DNA from 2 places in the Paenibacillus hebaui genome. Region 2 is predicted to be linked to the other one. Evidence: riboswitches for the same ligand, from Rfam matches in the RefSeq annotation. Region 2 holds a riboswitch; the other holds the start of a gene.
The links. A riboswitch is a leader RNA that binds a small molecule or an ion and turns the genes downstream of it on or off. The one in region 2 is predicted to bind glycine.
Positions count from the first base shown of each region.

Region 1: another riboswitch for glycine. It lies ahead of sdaAB (L-serine ammonia-lyase, iron-sulfur-dependent subunit beta); the one in region 2 lies ahead of gcvT (glycine cleavage system aminomethyltransferase GcvT).

Region 1 covers NZ_CP196836.1:493,298-503,720, reverse strand. Annotated here, with positions in the region: gene ACR32F_RS02325 (ABC transporter ATP-binding protein) at 1-96, opposite strand, end outside; gene ACR32F_RS02320 (HAMP domain-containing sensor histidine kinase) at 179-1,630, opposite strand; gene ACR32F_RS02315 (response regulator transcription factor) at 1,726-2,409, opposite strand; gene ACR32F_RS02310 (alpha-glycosidase) at 2,618-4,372, shown strand; gene sdaAA (L-serine ammonia-lyase, iron-sulfur-dependent, subunit alpha) at 4,591-5,541, opposite strand; gene sdaAB (L-serine ammonia-lyase, iron-sulfur-dependent subunit beta) at 5,531-6,220, opposite strand; glycine riboswitch at 6,362-6,503, opposite strand; glycine riboswitch at 6,508-6,632, opposite strand; gene ACR32F_RS02295 (LolA family protein) at 7,383-8,474, opposite strand; gene ACR32F_RS02290 (ATP-binding protein) at 8,504-9,979, opposite strand; gene ACR32F_RS02285 (response regulator transcription factor) at 9,976-10,423, opposite strand, start outside.
Region 2 covers NZ_CP196836.1:5,507,174-5,517,596, reverse strand. Annotated here, with positions in the region: gene glcT (glucose PTS transporter transcription antiterminator GlcT) at 1-449, shown strand, start outside; gene ptsG (glucose-specific PTS transporter subunit IIBC) at 740-2,791, shown strand; gene ACR32F_RS25030 (HPr family phosphocarrier protein) at 2,869-3,144, shown strand; gene ptsP (phosphoenolpyruvate--protein phosphotransferase) at 3,137-4,849, shown strand; gene gcvPB (aminomethyl-transferring glycine dehydrogenase subunit GcvPB) at 5,143-6,582, opposite strand; gene gcvPA (aminomethyl-transferring glycine dehydrogenase subunit GcvPA) at 6,726-8,081, opposite strand; gene gcvT (glycine cleavage system aminomethyltransferase GcvT) at 8,078-9,214, opposite strand; glycine riboswitch at 9,429-9,529, opposite strand; glycine riboswitch at 9,533-9,655, opposite strand; gene gcvH (glycine cleavage system protein GcvH) at 9,999-10,391, shown strand.

The sequences.
Region 1 (10,423 bases), 2.2 Mb from region 2:
ATCTCCCTTTTTAATATGCAGGTCAAGTTCACGAACCGCGGCACGGTCCCGGTATGTCTTCCATAAATTAGCGGTTTGAATAATGTTATCACTCACTGTTTAATCACCTCGGATATCATCATAACTGCCCGAGGTTAAAGCTAAGGTTGGCTCAAGTTTAAGTTTGGTTTAAAAAAAGCTATTCCAGCGGTTTGACCACTCCCGAACCACTGTAGATGCACATCTGAACACCTTCTTCGGAACTGTCCACCCGCTTGCGCAATCCCATCTCACGAATCAACAGGTCTACAATGGATAAACCCAAGCCTGTCCCTTTCGTATCGGCATCCTTCTGCATTCCCGGACCCCGATCTCGAATAACGAGCGCCGTCTCTCCCTGAATCTGCTTGGTTGATATACCAATGTACTTCCCACTCGCCGCATGACGGACCACATTCTGAAACAGATTGTCGAGAACCCGGCGCATTCCCTGCTCATCCATATGCCAGATCAATGGTTCTTCCGGCAGATCAATATCGATCTCGAACTGTTCTTTTTCCCAGACCGGGTACCATGCTGCCGCCGTTTCCCTTACAACACGGAAAATATCTTTCTCCTCCAATTTCAGTGTATACTTCCCGCTCGTGAGCAGATTGTAAGATAACATGTTATCGATGAGCCCGCCCAGGTCCTCCATCTTCGCTTCCATGCGATTTAATGAACCAACGCCTTGCTCGCTGAGCGCTTCCTTGTTCAGCGCATGCATATGTCCACGAATGACAGTCAGCGGAGTGCGCAGATCATGGGAGAGCCCGGCAATGAGACGTTTCCGCAAATGTTCTTCCTCACGCTCTCGGTGACGGCTGTCCGTCAGTTGATGCACCATCTGATTAAATGACTCCTCCAGCTGACCAATCTCGTCTGACCGACGAATATTAACCGGAAGCGGAATGCCCTCCTTTCCTGTGGTCATCATCGCTGTCTGCAAACGAATAAGCCGCTTGCGAATACGTGCAAAGAAGAGAATCGACATGATGATGAAGATCATGAAAATGATGGCCGTTACGATTCCCAGATACAAAAGTTCCATCTGCCAGTTATTCTGTGACTTTTGCAAAAGTGATCGCGGCACTTCAATGACCATGAAGCCCTGTCCTCTGTCCTGTCCATCCCCGCCTATATATGCAACTACGGTCAGTGGATCACGATAGAAAGCTTCTTTCATGAATTGCACGGCATTGTTCGCATTCCACTCGGCTGGAATTTGGGTCTCTTCGGTTTTACCCGAATCCAGCGACCACTTTAATATGGTGTCTGTCGCGCCATCGGATGAAGTGGATTTCACTAGTGTTACATCTGCACCACCCAGAATAAAGGTGGTCTTACCATCCGCATTCACAAGATACATGGACGATTTGGGATACTGTTCATGCAATCGCTCCAACCGCATGCTAATCTCTCCCTCGGAGGCTCCATCCAGATTCAGCGCTTCACGCGACCACAGTTTACTGATCCGGTCAACGTCACCGTATGGCGCCGTTTGATTCGGGCTCGTGTTGTTCACCACGACCACATAGATGATGGATATGATCGGAAGTACGACGGGTACAAACAACACCGCCGCCAAAATCAGGAGAATATAGCGGGACATCAGGGATCGTCCAAAACGCAGCCTGCTTTTCCCTGACGAAGTCTGAGCGATGCTTCTTTCTTCCCTCGTCGACTCTCGTGCTCTGGACCGCCGGATCATGGCTTCTTCACGCGGTACCCTACACCACGGACGGTTTGAATAACGACAGGGTTGGCCGGATCACGCTCCAGCTTCTCGCGCAGATGACGGATATGTACCATTAATGTCTTGTCTCCATCCAGATAGGATTCATTCCAGACCGCTTCGTAGATCTGCTCTTTGGTCCGAATCATGCCCATATGTCTGAGCAGGTAGGCGAAGATGTGAAACTGTTTTCCCGATAAAATAATCTCTTCCCCCGTCTCGTCATTGACGATCCGATGATCTTTCTCATAGATCGACAGATGATCGAGCTTCACTACCGTATCCGCCGAGATCGCTGTTCCTGCCTTGCGCAGCTGTACTTCAATCCGTGCAGCAAGTTCATCGGGGTGGAACGGCTTGGTTACATAATCGTCGGCAAAATCGAGCCCATGCAGCTTGTCATCAATGGACGTTCTGGCCGAAAGCATGACAATGGGCACAGCAGGATGTTCTTTTTTGAGCCGTTGCCCCACCGTAAATCCATCCAGACCCGGCAGCATGACATCCAGAATAATCAGCGAACAGCCCCCGGCAGCTTCTGCTGCGCCTTCACCACTTCCGAGCCATATCACCTCATATCCGCGCTCCTCCAGGTCCGCCTGGACCCAAGTGGCTATTTCCGTATCATCTTCAATATATAGCAGTTTCGTTTTCATGCGCGCATTCGTTTCCTTTCTGTACCCTTTGGGTTAATTATATATTTGAACACAATGGCGTAAGCTCTTACTAAAATCATCGCTTGTTAATTACACGAAGCTGTTCGGTTATGTCCCTATTCATTATATCGTAATCAATCCATTGAATGATGCCATACCCGCTCCACAAATACATAATCTCTGTATCCATGACGGGAGGAATTTCAACATGCTGCTGGAAGCCATCTATCATCAACCAAAACGGAATTGGGCCTATGCCTACGATCAGGATACGATCCGCCTGCGTCTTCGTACCAAAAAGAACGACCTCACTGAGGTACACGCCCTGACCGGGGATAAATACGCCTGGGAACAAACCAAGGCGTTTATTCCTTTAACCAAGTTTACCACGGACTCCATGTTTGATTACTACGAGGGAGAGGTGAAGCCTCCTTATCATCGGCTGAAGTACTCTTTTCTGCTTAAAAGCGGAGACGAGCAGATCTGGATGACCGAGACGGACTTCCAGAAGGAAGAGCCAGACGATCCTGGTCGGATGTTCCAATTCCCTTATATTCATGCCGGAGCCGTGTTTACACCACCCGCATGGGTGAAGGATGCCGTGTTCTATCAGATTTTCCCGGAACGATTTGCGAATGGCAACCCGGATATCAACCCGGACAACGTAGAACCCTGGGGCGGCGAACCCACACCTTTCAATTTCTTCGGAGGTGACCTTCAGGGTGTAATCGATCATCTGGACTACCTCAGTGAGCTGGGCATTAATGCGATTTACTTCACACCGATCTTTGAGGCGACCACCAATCATAAATATGATACAGAGGACTATCTACGGGTAGATCGGCATTTTGGTGATGCAGACACCGTCAAACGATTAGTCAAGCTGTGCCATGAACGTGGCATCCGGGTACTGCTGGATGCCGTGTTTAACCACTCCGGGAAGACGTTTGCACCTTTTGTCGACGTGCAAGAGAACGGGGAGAAATCCAAATACAAGGACTGGTTCCATGTACACGAGTTCCCGCTGGATGTGAAGGATGGCATTCCTACGTATGAAACCTTTGGATTTGAAGCGCACATGCCGAAGCTCAACACGGAAAATCCCGAGGTAAAAGACTATCTGCTCAAGGTTGCCAAGTACTGGATCAAGGAAGTGGGTGCGGACGGATGGCGGCTGGATGTCGCAGACGAAGTGGATGATGCATTCTGGCGCGATTTCCGCCGTGTAGTGAAGGCCTCCAATCCAGATGCGTATATTCTCGGCGAGATATGGAATGAATCCTCGTCCTGGCTGCAAGGTGACCAGTTCGACGCATCCATGAACTATCCGTTTACCGATGCCGTGAATAGTTTCTTTGTGAAAAACAAGATGCATGCCGAGACATTTGCGAATTCCATTGGACGGCAATTATCACGTTATCCGCTGCAAGCCAGCGAAGTCGCATTCAATCTGCTGGATAGTCATGATACGCCGCGACTACTCACCGTATGCGAAGGCGATCAGCGGAAGCTGAAGCTGGCAGCGTTGTTCCAGTTCACTTACCTGGGTGCCCCGTGTATCTATTACGGAGACGAAATTGGGATGGATGGCGAGCATGATCCAGGTTGCCGAAAATGCATGGAATGGGATGAGGCGAAGCAGGACCGCGAGCTGTTTTCTTTTTATCAAAAGCTGATTGCACTTCGCCATGCCCATCCTGCCCTCCGTGCGGAAGGCGGCGTTCGATTCTTGCAGGCCCGTGAAGGCGGAAGCCAGCTGGTGATGGAACGGCAGGATGATGAGGAACGTATTTTGATCCTGTTCAATCGCTCGGAAGAAACGGCAATTATTGAGCTGGAGGCGGGTGCCGGGGAATGGACGGAACTGTTTGGTGAGAAGCATCGTACAGCTCTGGAGGATGGCATTCTGGCGGTTGAGCTGCCCGCATATGGATATGCTGTTCTAAGTACGAATCCCGCGTAATACGATAAATAGCGCTCACAGACCTGTAGCTGATCTGTTGAGCGCTTATTTGGCGTTAAGGATGGTTCGTTGGGGCATGCTCTTTTTCCATCGTAAGGAGCATCAGACACGTTCAGACCACGCACTCGCTCGCTACAGACGTGTTCAGATCCGCGCCAGCTTTCAGACCGAGGTTTTGAAGACACACTCTAGTTAAAATAGAGTTCATGCCAAGCAAGTTATACCTTAGCTTCTGGTTCGTTTTGATCGGGAGACTTAGACTCCACTTCAGCCTCATTCTCCGCACGCTTCGCCTTCGGTTTGGCAAGCTTCTCCATCATCTTCCGTCCCGTTGGCGTCTGAGCTAGGCCGCCTTGGGCTGTCTCCCGATGACGACTTGGCATCGCGCTGCCTACTTCCAGCATAACGCCAATGACTTCGTCGGAAGGAATGGCACTGCGGACTCCGGCCAGCGCCATATCGGCCGCAGCCAGCGCGGTTACGGCACCCAGTCCGTTACGGACGATGCAAGGAATTTCCACGAGGCCAGCAACCGGATCGCAGATAAGGCCCAATGTATTTTTCAACGCAAGACCTACCGCATGAACCACTTGCTCTGGCGTTCCTCCACGCAGCTCTACCATGGCACCTGCAGCCATACCGATGGCAGAACCCACTTCCGCCTGACAGCCACCCTCGGCCCCGGAGATAAATGAATTGTTGGCAATGACATAACCGATTGCTCCCGCACAGAACAGACCATTTACGAGGTGCTCATCACTCCAGCCAAAACGCTCTTGGGAGCTGATAAACACACCCGGGATAATACCGCAGGAACCCGCTGTCGGTGTCGCCACGATTCGGCCCATAGAAGCATTCACTTCAGATACACACAAGGCATACGCCATGGCAAGTGCCGAAGCATCACCGGAGCAAGTCTCACCCTTGCGAATATACTCGGCCATTTTTTTGCCATCTCCACCCGTCAAGCCACTGCGTGATGTCGTATCTTCTGTCAGTCCTTTGTGTACCGCTTCCTTCATCACCTGATAGTAATCCGACATCTGCCGCACAACATCCGCTTCTGGCGTATTGGTTTCCTGAACCTGCTCTTCAATCATTAACCGGGCAATGGTTTTGGACTCGGCTGTACAGATGGTATTCAGTTCATGCAAATGTTTAAATCGCATCCGGCTCCACTCCTCTCTTCAAATCGATTACGCGAATTTCAAGTACATGGTCCAGCGCTCGCAGGTAATTCAACATCTCAGGATTTGGCACACCATCCATCTCCATCGCAGTTAAGGCTTCACCATCCCTGGCTTTCCGATCCACTTGCATATACCCGATGTTTACACCTGATGAGCTAATTGTGGACGTCACCGAAGCGAGTACCCCAGCTTTGTCCGAATGGCGCAGAACAAGCGTCGGAAACTCTCCGCTGATCTGTACACGGAAATCATTCAAAGCATGCACCGATACACTTCCACCACCAATGGAAGCACCGATTAGAGAACATTTGCGCTCTCCATACCACAACTCAATCTTGACCGTATTCGGATGTGGGGCCGGCAGGCCGCTCGTAAAAAATTCTACCTCCATGCCCGCTTGCTCTGCGTATTGCTCCGCATCCGGGATACGCGGATCGTCTGTGACATAATCAAGCAAACCACCGATCAAGGCAAGATCCGTACCATGCCCCTGATACGTATCGGCAAACGAGCCGTACAGGGTTAACCGGGCGCGTTCCGGCGTACACCCCAGCCACTGACGAGCAATTCGTCCCAGCCTTGCCGCTCCGGCGGTATGTGAACTTGAAGGCCCCGTCATCGACGGACCAATAATTGAGAAAACATCCTTAAAACGCATCAAAAGCCCTCCATTATTAATCATGGTTCATATTTGTAACTTGTATTCGTCATCGTTTCCATCCAGGAGATTAATCCATAATGTCCCTTATTTAAGGTATAATGACATCAAAAAAGGACAGAAGAAGGCCTTAGGCCCTCTCTCTGTCCTCGATACCTGAGAGTTTCATGATGTAGCTACACGGAACGATGCAATCCTGTATTCACCAGGCGATGGCATCAGACAAACCCGTGCTGCTTGATCATATACCCCTTGGGTGGCGCAGTTCGCGCACTCTCCAGAGTTGCGTCCAACGATGGTACTTTTACCTGAGAGATTAACCGCTGCGCCGGGTGCGCAGCAGCTTGCTCCTTCGGTGCCCGATAGCCCGCCATCTTACTTGGTCTGCTCAGGTCTCTCCCGCTCGTTTTCATTCGCTGTATTATCAATCATTTGATTTGGAATGTTACATTACTGAGTTTTGGATCATGTATATCCATAGAGTAATGTACCCAATCATATATGTCAACAAAAGTAACGTGTATTTATCATCTGTTAAGAAAATCTATTCTAACTGAAGCGGATGGCATTGATATTTCTCACTTCTGCTGAAGCACTTGTGACGTTTCAATTTTCGTAAATTCTATGCCTACCGTGTATGCGTTGGTAGTTGTCGCAGGAGCGGTATCCACGTAGGTATTGGAAGAAAGAAACCTCAATGTCCCTGCAGCATTATCTGTACGGGAGAGCTGCAATTGATTAATCAGAACCCCGTTACGTCTGAGGTTAATTGTTATACGAGATATTCCAGTTTGAATCTACAACCACGGCCACTTGCGTACTATTGTCGATTTTTACCCGCTGACCAGCCATCACAGGCACATTAAGGGTTTGAACACCATAGTATTTTCGATAGGGCCTGTGGATAAAACAGCCATATTTTGATGCCTCCTTTTCTCAGCCTTCTGTCGGCGGATTGAGATCATCTTATATGAATATGCTTCATATCGAGTAGCGTGCGCCCGTTTACAGCTTTATGGATGGGATGGATGACCCGCGTTCCTCATAGAACGATCTTCTGGAAGCCAACACTATTTGTCCATCATACCAACAGGGAAGAGAACCAAAAAAAAGGACTGCCGTATCACTTCAACGGCGGTCCTTTTTTTTGGTTCCATTCACGTCAAGATGGATTGGGCAGGGTCAACGCTTCCGCCCAGGCTTGCAGCTTCGCTTCTGTCCAGCCATCGTGCTCACCCATGAGAGAATAGCGTAGTCCAGCTTCGTCCCAGGATATATTCCGAATACTCTTCATATATGTGCCTTCAACCCCACGCACTTCAGTTGATTTCTCATCTGGCAAAAGTGTTGGATTCGCGTCATCTTCCGGCGTCTTGAAGATCGTCAGACTCACTTCAACCTTATTATCCCGCACATAGTACAGTGTCACTTCATCCCGGTTCAGCTCACCGCCCGTATGAGACATCTCGATACGAGACAGCTCCATTCCTTCGCCCTTATACTGCAAAAAAGATTGCCCCAGTGCCTGCTTCGCTTCCTCCAACGTTACTTCCGAGCTCTGGCTCAGATCATTCAAGTCCTTCACATCGACTTCCTTCGGGATGTCGATCACGAAAATGTCTCCTGGAAATTCGGGATCATATTGAATCGGATTGTAGACCATTTCTGATTTTCCATCACCATACTCACTAATGACTTTGACAATCATCCACGTTTTGGGATCCACCCAATATTCAGATGAGATGGATAATGTGCCCTCTTCCTTCGGCGTCAGTTTAATGTGGATGACATCCTGTCCGTGAAGCTTTTCCTGCCCCTTCATATCCACATCATGGGAATCCCGTAACCGTTCTAACTGATCAACCAGCATCTGCTTCTGGGTTTGTTTAGGCTGTTCACCCAAGCTGGATACGTTCATTGAATAAGCTGTTCCCGTCTCTTTTTCGTAGATTGTAATCTCCGTTCCGTTATTGACTGCGTAACTTACCTTGCCATTCTCCTCTGTTTCCGTGCGCTTTCGTCCAGTTTGGCCGTCTACCCATTCCTTGATATGCATCGTGTTAGTCAACTTGTCATCCGTCCATACTTTCATCACACCTTCAGCATAATACGAGGCGGGTTCCGTTTCTGCAGATACAACCTTCTCGATCATCTCATCTCCTGACATGGCCAGCATGTCCTTCTCCGCGCATCCTCCGAGCAAAGACACTGCAAGCAACGCAGTACCAATCATCATCCATCCTTTATTCATCATCCCAATCTTCCTCTCCTGTTTCGAATGTTCTACATTTCAGGTAATCGACATACTGCCAGTGTCCCGTATCCCTCAGATGACCACATACGCATAGCCCCTCTGTGCCGTATTGCAATCCGTTTGGCTATACTTAATCCCAGACCCGAGCTACCTGCATACCCCTTTTCCTTTTCCTTCTGATTCTGATGTTGAACATAGGGCTCGAAAATGCGATCAAGCTGTTCCCCTGGAATAGCCTGCCCTTCGTTATGCACCAGAATCAAAGTAGATCCCTTCCTATATTCATTCAACTCCAAACCCAGCGAAGGAATGATCCATTCCGGCAGCGGCTGATCTGAAGCAATTACCCCCAGACCCATTACACCATTCGTCCTCGTATAGCGCAGTGCATTGGTAATCAGATTATCTGTCAGGCGCATCAGTTGTTCGGGATGAACCCGGTACAGGTGGTCTGTGCGGACAACCGTCCTCACGTCAACATGTTCACGCTCGGCGAGTCCCCCATAACTTCCCAGCAACATGTCGAAGAACTCTTCTCCTTCCACCTCAACCATGGCCATCTCCAAATCACTAGAGCCCAGTGCCGTGTACATCTCAAGTTCACTAATCATCTGTTTCATCCGCTCCACATTTCCAAACAACACTTGCCGGTATTCCTGCCTTTCAAGGTGTTCCAAATGCCGATCATCGCTAAGCACTTCCGCATAGGCACTAATGGACATTAAGGGTGTCTTCAGATCATGGGATAGCGAAGCGACCATAAGCTCTTTCTCTTTTTGCTCCTGCTTCACTTTGATCTGCGTCCGCCTGACCGTTTCCTGCATCGCATCGAATTGCTGCATTAATATCCCCATTTCATCATGGCGAACCGGGAATGAATCCTTGACATCTGTTCCTTGAGCAAAAGCACCCATTCGCTCCATCAGTCGTTGCATGGGACGAAAGAGTTTTCTCGATAGCAGCCAGAGCATCGTCCCATAGAGAGCAGCAAAGAAAACCACCAAGCAGCCTACCACCCATGCGGTGCGCAAGGAAATGCCTTCCAGCCAGTCTGTACGCAGCATCGTTATCTCATAAATACCGATCAGTTCACCCTTTTCCCATACAGGCTTCTTGAGTGAAAATGTACGGTGCTTCAATTGCATATCGTACAGATCCCGGTACAATTCCGCACCTCTAACGGTATAACCGCCCACGCCCACAGACAGTGCATCGGATTCAGATGCGTATACCCGTATGCCTGACGGCAAATAGAGGTTGAAGCTCACCTGATCATTTGCCAATTTGGAGAGCCGCTCATGAGGTTGCGAGGATTGCAATTGATACAGACTTGGATCAGATAACGCCTGCTCAATGGGAGCCATACGACTGGACAGTTCCACATATTCGGACACGGCGCGTTGATCGTTGTAATGGTTGTACAGCGAGAACAACGCCCATCCGGCAATTACAGGCAGCAGCATCACTAGGAGAAACGCGATCATCAACCAGTATTTCAGCTTCATTCCACTGTCACCCCGACAAATCGATAACCACTGCCCCATACCGTTTGCACCCAGCGTGGATGATGCGGCTCGTCTCCAAGCTTCGCCCGAAGACTCTTCACGTGAACTGTGACCGTGCTGGAGTTTCCCGATTCCGGCTGACCCCAGACATGTTCATAGAGTTCAGCCTTGGTGAATGCACGACCCGGGTGAGAGGCAAGCAGTGTGAGCAAGCTCCATTCCTTGTTGGTCAGGATCACATTCGTTCCATGAAGCTGCACCTGCTGATTCAACGTATCGATTCGTAACCCGTCATTGTACAACTGCATACCCGAATCAAGCTTTATACCCTGATATCTTCGGTATCTGTTCAGGTGGGATTCAATTCGTGCGCTGAGTTCAGCCAGACTAAAGGGTTTAGTAATGTAATCGTCAGCCCCCAGACCAAGACCCCTAATTTTGCTC
Region 2 (10,423 bases):
GTATGGGAGAGTATGCGGTTCGTTTGATTAAGGAAAAATTAGGCGTAGATCTGGGAATGGATGAGATCGGTTTCATCGCACTTCACATTTATAGTGCCATGACCAATCAGAATATATCTCAAGTTCGAGAGCATTCACAATTGATTACAGACTTGGTGAGCCTTGTGTCTAACCAACTGGATTATTCATTTGAGACGGAGTCCCTGGATTATTCCCGGTTATTAACACATCTTCGATTCGCCCTTGAACGCGTGCGTCGGGGGGATAAAGTGGAAGAACTCCATAAATTAGATTCCTTGTTGAAGTTGGAGTATCCTGAAATGTACTCGCTTGCATGGAAACTCACGAAAGTGATGGAAAGACGACTAAATCTTCCTGTATATCCTGCCGAAGTGGGATACCTTACGATTCATTTACAGCGTTTGAACCAAAGGAAAGAAGAAGAGTAAGTGAAATATTTACTCAGGTTTAAATGTATTTTGAGATTTTAGCTGTAAAGGCTTGCACTGAGTTTGAAGTGGTGCTACAATGATTCCGTAATCAAGCAACTGAATAAACATAAGCGACGTGTTACTGACTCGATCAGGCATGAGTTATTTAGAGTGTGATTGTTCTTACCTTATATAGGGTATGCTATACCCCAAGGTTGGCACATTTCACTTTATTAATTCATGCCTTTTTTGTGTTCCATTGCTTGCATAACAACATATAAACTTAGACGAAAGGGTGAAAAAACGCGATGTTTAAAAAACTTTTTGGTGTATTGCAAAGAGTAGGTAAAGCACTCATGTTGCCAGTGGCCATTCTGCCAGCGGCAGGTTTGCTGCTCGGAATCGGTAACATGTTAGTTAATCCGGACTTCTTGCAATATGTTACTGCGCTAGACACCCCTTGGGTGAACTCGATCGCAACAATCATGATGAACGCAGGTCAGATCGTATTTGATAATCTGGCATTGTTGTTCGCCGTCGGCGTAGCTGTCGGATTGGCTGGTGGCGAAGGGGTTGCAGGACTTGCAGCGATCATCGGTTATCTGGTCATGAATGTTACATTAGGTTCTGCGGTAGGTGTTACTCCGGCCATGATCGGCAAAGTGCCTGGTTATGCCAGCATTCTGGGTATCCCTACATTGAGTACAGGCGTGTTCGGAGGTATTATTATAGGTATTGCCGCCGCGCTATGTTACAATCGGTTTTTCAAAATTGAACTGCCGTCTTATCTTGGTTTCTTTGCAGGTAAACGATTTGTCCCGATTGTCACATCGGTAGTATCCCTTGTAATCGGGCTGCTTCTTGTGGTTATCTGGCCTCCGATTCAAAATGGACTGAATTCTATATCTCACTTCATGGTAGATACAAGTCCGACCTTGTCGGCGTTCATCTTCGGAGTTGTAGAACGGTCACTTATTCCGTTCGGTTTGCATCACATTTTCTACTCCCCATTCTGGTTTGAGTTTGGTGAGTACGTGAATAAGGCCGGAGATGTTATTCGCGGGGATCAGAAGATCTTCTTCAGCCAGCTACGTGATGGCGTTGCTCTCACAGCGGGAACATTCCAAGTTGGTAAATTCCCGTTCATGATGTTCGGTTTGCCAGCAGCGGCACTTGCGATGTACCATGAAGCAAGACCGGAGCACAAAAAGTATGTTGCAGGGATCATGGGTTCAGCTGCGCTGACCTCGTTCCTGACAGGGATTACAGAGCCGCTTGAGTTCTCGTTCCTGTTCGTAGCACCAATCTTGTTTGCAGTACACTGTATCTTTGCTGGTTTATCTTTCATGACCATGCAGATTCTTGGTGTCAAAATCGGGATGACCTTCTCCGGTGGATTCATTGACTTCCTGATCTTCGGAATCATACCGAATCGCACACCTTGGTGGGATGTTATTATCGTGGGCTTGGTTCTTGCGGTAATCTACTACTTCGGATTCAGATTTATCATTCGCAAATTCAATCTGAAAACGCCAGGACGTGAAGATGCAACACCTGAAACAGCATCGGGTGGAGGTTCAGGCTCAACGGATGAACTGCCTCATAATATTCTGGCTGCCTTTGGTGGACAGGAAAATATCAAACATCTGGATGCATGTATTACTCGTTTGCGGATTGAAGTCAATGAGAAATCCAATGTAAATAAAGATCGTTTGAAACAATTGGGTGCATCTGGCGTGCTTGAAGTGGGTAATAATGTACAGGCCATCTTTGGTACACGTTCAGATACGATCAAATCTCAAATGCAGGACATCATTGCAGGCCGGACTCCAGCACCAACGCCAGCAGCTGTTAAACCGACTCCTGAAGAGGAGAAGGCGCAAGGTGAGCAAGGCGAACGTATTATTGCTGAGGACATCGTCATGCCAGTTAATGGTGAGTTGATGGATATCACTAACGTTCCTGATCCGGTCTTTGCAGAGAAAATGACAGGTGACGGTTTCGCTGTTCTGCCACATGATGGCAAAATTGCTTCGCCTGTGTATGGTAAAGTGTTTAATGTATTTCCGAGCAAACATGCCGTGGGCATTATGTCTGACGGTGGCAAAGAAATACTTGTTCATATAGGTGTTAATACGGTGAAGCTGAAAGGTCAAGGCTTTAACGTACTTGTGCAGGAAGGCGATCTGGTATCTGCGGGACAGCCGATTATGGAAGTGGATCTGGAGTATGTGAAAGCTAACGCTCCGTCGATCATTTCCCCGATCATTTTCACCAACCTGCCAGAAGGCTCCACAGTGACCTTGAAGAAGAGTGGAGTGCTGAAAGTTGGCGATCAGCCAATCATTGAGATAAAATAAGAAGTGTTACGTCGATGGCAAGCAAGTGTGTATATATGCAATGCCTAAACCAAATTACTGAAAGTGAGATGATTGTAATGCAACAAACATTCAGAATTACAGACGAAGATGGTATCCACGCACGTCCGGCGACAGCCCTGGTTAATACAGCTAACAAATTCAAAGGTGCAGAATCCTTTGCAGAAGCTAACGGTAAAAAAGTAACTTTGAAATCCATCCTGGGTGTTCTTTCTCTCGGTTTGGAACAAGGCGACATCATCAGCATCATCGTTGAAGGTGAAGGCGAAGCTGAAGCTCTTCAAGCTTTGACTGACGTTATGGTTAACGAAGGGTTGGGCGAAATTAATGCTTAATGTCTCCGGGATCGCGGCTTCGGCGGGTATTGCTATCGCCAAGGCGTTTATCTTGGAGCATCCTGATTACTCTGTAGAAAAACGCCAAATTAACGACGTTGACGCAGAGATCGCGAAACTCGACTCAGCTCTGGGCAAGTCCCAGGCTGAGCTTGAGGCGATCAAAGAGCGTACTTTACAAGAGCTTGGCGAGAAAAAAGCTGAGATTTTTGCTTCACATTTGCTCATCTTGAATGATCCGGAACTAATTGATCCGGTGAAAGCTAGAATTGCTGATGATATGATCAATGCCGAATTTGCTTTGAACGAAACGGCATCGCAATTTATCTCCATGTTCGAAAACATGAAGAGTGCTTACTTGCAGGAACGTGCTGCAGACATGCGCGATGTGACCAAACGTGTGCTAAATCACTTGCTTGGTATCGACTTCATGAGTCCGGCTGAGATCAATGAAGAAGTAATCGTGCTCGCGGAGGATCTGACGCCTTCCGACACGGCTCAACTGAACCGCCAATATGTTAAAGGTTTTGCGACCAACATCGGTGGACGTACTTCTCACTCGGCGATCATGGCTCGTTCCCTTGAAATCCCGGCTGTCGTTGGAACCAAGGACATTCTGGCTCAAGCGAAACAAGGCGATATGATTATCGTGGATGGTCTGGATGGTCATGTACTGGTTAACCCTACAGATGACGTTATTGCTGAATACCGTGCCAAACAGGAACAGTATGATGCACAACGTGCAGAGTGGAGAAAACTTCGCGATGAACCAACCGTAACCGTGGATAACGTTCATGTGGAACTGGCTGCCAACATCGGTACACCGAATGATGTAACAGGAGTCCTGGAGAACGGCGGCGAGGCTGTAGGCCTGTACCGTACTGAGTTCTTGTACATGGGCAGAGACAAGCTTCCTTCCGAAGACATTCAGTACAATGCATACAAAGCGGTACTGGAAAAAATGGAAGGCAAACCTGTGGTTGTCCGTACACTCGACATCGGTGGAGACAAAGAGCTTCCATACCTGGATCTGCCAAAAGAAATGAATCCATTCCTCGGCTTCCGCGCAGTTCGTCTGTGTCTGGACCGTCTGGATATCTTCCGTACACAATTGCGCGCATTGCTGCGTGCCAGCGTACACGGAAACCTGCGTGTCATGTTCCCAATGATCGCAACACTGGGTGAATTCCGTGAAGCGAAGGCTGTCCTGCTCGAAGAAAAGGAGAAGCTGGTTGCTGAAGGGATTGCTGTTTCTGACAGCATTCAACTCGGAATCATGGTCGAAATTCCTTCGACTGCAGTTCTGGCGGATCAGTTTGCTAAAGAAGTGGATTTCTTCAGTATCGGAACCAACGATCTGATTCAATACACGATGGCTGCTGACCGTATGAACGAACGAGTGGCTTATCTGTACCAACCTTATAACCCGGCCATTTTGCGTCTGGTTAAAATGGTTATCGATGCAGCGCATCGTGAAGGCAAATGGGTTGGCATGTGCGGTGAGATGGCCGGAGATGAAACAGCAATTCCATTGCTGCTCGGTCTTGGGCTGGATGAGTTCAGCATGAGCGCAACATCCATCTTGCCAGCTCGTAGTCAGATCACCAAGCTGTCCCGTGCGGATATGCAAGGACTGGCTGCCAAAGCTCTGGATATGCAAACGGCTGAACAAGTCGTTGAATTGGTTCAAAGCATTCAAGCGTAATTTTAAGGGGTTTCCACCCGATTTTAAGGGCCTTTCTTTTTCCGATAAAAGAACTGCAGTCATGCAGTGATTTTGCCGGTACCTGCTGTTACAGCGGGTACTGGCTTTTTTTATTTGGAGTCGATGTTCTTATGAAAAGAATACACAGCAGCAGTCGCTCTACGCGGTTGCTGCTGTGTATTTATGAACGACTGTATTGTCTCCTTATTTATCAATTCCAACATCCGACAACCGTACAGCTCTCAATTTAGAGTTGTACGGTTGTCGGAATTACGATACGAATGTAGACAGGTTTAACTGCAAGCGCAGTTCAGGATAGGTTTACGGGCAGCCGTTGTCTCGTCCAGACGGGTAACTGGCGTTCCATATGGGGCATTAAGTACCAGTTCCGGTGTCTCTTCCGCTTCCTTGGCAATTCGAATCATCGTATCAATGAAGCCATCCAGCGTTTCTTTGCTCTCGGTTTCTGTTGGTTCGATCATGATACACTCTTCGACGTTGAGCGGGAAGTATACAGTCGGCGGGTGATATCCAAAATCAAGCAAACGTTTGGCAACGTCGAGGGTGCGCACACCATACTGTTTCAGTCCCCGGCCAGACATAACAAATTCATGCTTACATATGCCCGGATATGGAATCTCGTAGTAAGGGGAGAGCCGGGCCATCATATAGTTGGCATTCAGTACTGCACATTCGGATACGCGGCGCAAGCCTTCGGGTCCATAGGTACGAATATACGCATAGGCACGTACCAGGATACCAAAGTTGCCGTAATAGGCTTTGACCCGACCAATGGATTGATCACCTTCACGGTCCAGTGCATAAATGCCCTGATCATTTTTGATGACCATCGGTTTGGGAAGGTACGGAATCAAACGGCTCTTCACACCAACCGGTCCGGCACCGGGGCCACCTCCGCCGTGTGGTGTACTCATCGTTTTGTGCAAGTTCAGATGCACCACATCGAAGCCCATGTCTCCTGGACGGGTAATGCCCATAATGGCATTGGAATTGGCTCCATCATAATAGAGCAGACCACCAGCCTGGTGCACAATGGATGCAATCTCCTGGATGTCTTTCTCAAACAGGCCGAGTGTATTCGGGTTGGTCAGCATCAGTGCAGCCGTATCCGAACCAACAGCTGCGCGGAGTGCTTCCAAATCCACCAGACCGTCAGTACGAGATGGAATCGTTATAGTCTCAAATCCTGCAACGGTTGCGCTTGCCGGGTTCGTACCATGAGAAGAGTCAGGCACGATCACTTTTGTACGCTGTTCACCGCGACCTTCATGGTAGGCACGAATCATCATGAGACCGGTCCATTCCCCATGTGCGCCAGCGGCCGGTTGCAGGGTCACCGCATCCATACCCGTCAGACCTGCAAGGTCATTTTGCAACGTGTATAACAGTTCAAGTGCGCCCTGAATGCTGGATTCATGCTGATAAGGATGGATTTTGGCGAATCCATTATACCGTGCAACATCCTCATTAATCTTCGGATTATATTTCATCGTACAGGATCCGAGTGGATAAAATCCGTTATCCACCCCGAAGTTACGACGGGACAGGGCAGTGTAGTGACGAATAACATCTACCTCGAACACTTCAGGCAGTGCTGCTGCTTCCGAACGGAGCATTTCCCGGGGAATCAACGTATCGGCAGCTTGACGAGGAACGTCACATTCTGGCAAGGAGTAAGCGACCCGACCCGGACTGCTAAGTTCAAAAATCAACGATTGTTCTGGTGCTGGAGTGGTAGCCTGAGCAGTGGTTGTTGTTGTGACTGCTTCAGGCTGGCCTGAAGTGGAGAGAGAGACAGTCGATTCGGTTTGAACTTGTGCGGATGTTGTTGTCGTTGTTGTTTTGGTTTCCTGAGTCACAGCGATCCCTCCAATACACGTGCGAATTCGTCGATCTCTTCCTTGCTGCGTCGTTCAGTAACGGCAATCAGCATATGTCCGGCGAGCTCGGGATAATCCCGTCCCAGCTCATACCCGCCAATGAAACCCGCTTCGAGCAATTTCAGTTGCAGGGTTTCTACATTCGTTCCCTCAGGCAGTTGGATGACAAACTCATTAAAAGTCGGTGCGGTGAATGTAAGCGAGACTCCCGAGATTGCGGAAAGTGTGTTAAGGGCATAATGACTCTTTTGCAGATTTAGATCCGCGACATCGATCATGCCCTGTTTACCCATAATGGACATATACACGGATGCGCTGAGCGCAAGCAAAGCCTGATTGGAACAGATGTTGGACGTGGCTTTTTCACGGCGGATATGCTGTTCACGAGCTTGCAGTGTAAGTACAAAACCGCGTTTGCCGTTACGGTCGGTGGTCTGGCCTACGATTCGGCCAGGCATCCGGCGCATATGAGCCTGGGATACAGCGAAATATCCGCATGTGGGGCCGCCGAGTGAAGCGGCGATGCCAAGGGGCTGCGCATCGCCAACTACGATGTCGGCACCCAGCTTGCCTGGGGCTTCCAGCAGACCCAGCGATAGCGGGTTAGCACTGACAACGAGCAGGCCCTTGTGCGCATGCACGAGGTCAGCAGCCTGCTTTACATTTTCCACAGCACCGAAGAAGTTTGGGCTCTGAATCATGACAGCTGCGGTATCGTCCGATAAGGCGGCTTGCAGGGCTTCCCAATCCGTCACTCCATTTTGATAACCGATCTCGACGATTTCCAGACTCAATCCGCGTGCGTAAGCCTGCAATACCTGACGAGCTTCCGGGTGAACGGTGCGGGATACGATGAGCTGTTTGCGACGAGTGGCCGCTGCGGCCAGATTGCCTGCTTCCGCGAATGCAGTCGCGCCATCATACATGCTGGCATTGGCTACGGCCATGCCTGTTAATTCACAGATGTACGATTGAAATTCAAAAATGGCCTGTAGTTCACCCTGGCTGATCTCAGGCTGATAAGGTGTGTAGGCGGTATAAAATTCGGAACGGGAAATGACATGATTGATGACGGAAGGAACGTGATGATCGTAAATGCCTGCGCCGAGAAAGCTGGCATGTGTTTCGAAGTTTGCATTGGCGTTAGCCTGTTTGGACATGTGACGTGTTAGCGCATATTCATCGAGTTTGGAGGAAACGGGCAGCTCGCCCTGATAACGAATCTCCTGTGGAATGTCCTGGAACAGATCCTCCATCGTTTCCACACCGACGGTTGCCAGCATGGCACGCTGATCCTGCTCGGTCATGGGAATGTAACGGTGCTTGCTCACGCTTGATCAGCTCCTTGAGTAGGTGTCTTTGACGTACGTGTCCGTTTATGAAAAGGGGTCTTCACGACCTCGGCTTTCAGTTTTTTGCCGCGGATCTCAATCTCAAGAGGGGTTCCCAGCGCAGCGTATTTGCTGTCGATGAGGGCAAGCCCCAGATTACGCTTCAATGTAGGGGATTGCGTGCCTGTCGTCACTTCACCAATCTGTACACCTTCGGCGTAAATCGGATAATGAGAGCGGGGAATACCGCGCTCCAGCACTTCGATGCCGACCAGCTTGCGGGCAGGCCCATCATTTTTTTGCTGCAATAAGGCTTCGTGTCCGATAAAAGGTCCGGCATTCAGCTTCACAAACATACCAACGCCAGCTTCCAACGGAGAGATGGTTGCGGACAATTCCTGCCCATACAGAGGCAGCTTGGCTTCAAAACGCAGGGTATCCCGTGCGCCAAGTCCGGCTGGCACCAGTCCGTTGCCTTCTCCAGCCTGCATCAATCCGTTCCAGACTACAGTGGCCTGATCCGCAGGTACATAGAGTTCAAATCCGTCTTCACCGGTATACCCGGTGCGGGACAGCAGCAATTTTACTCCGCATACTTCGGCATCCTGTACAAAACGAAAAGGCTCAATCGTGGATACATCGGCATCGGTAACCTTTCGGATAATATCAACAGCCAGTGGGCCTTGCAGGGCCAATAGGGCAGTATGCTCGGAATCATTCGTCATGCTCACACCAGGGATCAGGTGCTCTTGCAGCCACGTCCAATCCTTGTCGATGTTGGAGGCATTAACGACCAGCATATAATGCTGATCTTCCAGCTTATAAACGAGCAGATCATCCACCACGCCGCCATCGGGATAACACATCAGCGTGTATTGAGCCTGACCGGAAACAAGCGTGGTGACATCATTGGTGGTCATCTGCTGCAAAAAAGCTTCAGCCTGCTCCCCTTGTACCATGAATTCGCCCATGTGAGATACATCAAACAGTCCGGCACGTTCACGTACCGCTTCATGTTCTTTCTGAATCCCGCTGAATTGGACTGGAAGCTCCCAGCCGCCAAAGTCAATGCACCGTACACCTTCATATTGCTGATACAGTGGAAAGAGTGGAGTTCTAAGCAAATCGGACATCCAATCACCTCGTTATGGGCCGTAAAGGGCCGAGTATACAATCATGGATCAATGAACTAAGGTATTCTTAAATTTTCATTTAGAGATCTTCATTAGATAAGTTTGATAAGGCAGCTATGACAGCGCCGCTCTAAATCCTGTTTTTCATTTTTTGGGAAAAAGGAAAAGGACAGGCCAAAGAATCGGCATGCCAGAAGCACGCTGTATTCTTAGGCTCTGTCCTTGGTACCTGAGAGTTACCCCGCCGCCAATATGCAGCAGGTTTCCCCTTGGGTGATCATAACGCCGCATAGGGCGAATAGATGCTCTCCAGAGTTGCGTCCCGTAAAAGTCCTTTTGCCTGAGAGATTCACCTCCGCTTATCGGTGGCTTACTCCTTCGGCGTTACCGCATGTACATCCCAAATCGGGTGTCAGGGGTAAACTCTCCCTTTACATTCATCCGCGGGTATTACATAGTCCAATAAACACGTTTACTCCTCTCATTAAAACGTGAATCCACTATCGATGTCAAGAACGATATCATAGAACTGAATATAAAACCGAATATTATTTACATTGAAATTTATATTGTTCGTGTATTTTGAAAGAGTACGCTTACTATTCTAATATTCACCAGTATATGTAGAAAGAGTGTATTAAGTCACTGGTTTTTGCATGTATTCATTATATAAATTGTGAGGTATCTTGACATTTGATTCAAAAATATCATACGCTATATTCTGGGAAAAAGGTTAAGGTCAAAGAACGCATGCACTCATTAATGAAAAGCGAGGCGGATATCGATGAGCGAATTGAAAAGTGATTTCCTGTACAGTGAAGAGCACGAATGGGTGCAAACCGTAGGGGAGGATACCGTACGTATTGGCATTACCGAGTTCGCGCAGCATCAGCTGGGTGACATTGTGTTTGTGGAAGTGCCTGACCTTGAATTGAATGTAAAAGCGGAAGACAGCATTGGAACGATCGAATCCGTCAAGACGGTTTCGGACTTGTTCTCTCCGGTCAGTGGTACCATTATTGCTGTGAATGATGCATTGCAGGATTCGCCGGAACTCGTTAACAGCTCTCCATATGAGGAAGGCTGGATGATCGAGATTCGTGTTGAGGGTGATCTGACAGCAGCATTGTCCACATTGATGAATGCGGAAGCGTATCGTAAACATATCGAAGAATAGAATCAACTAATTTGTACTCCATAACATATGAT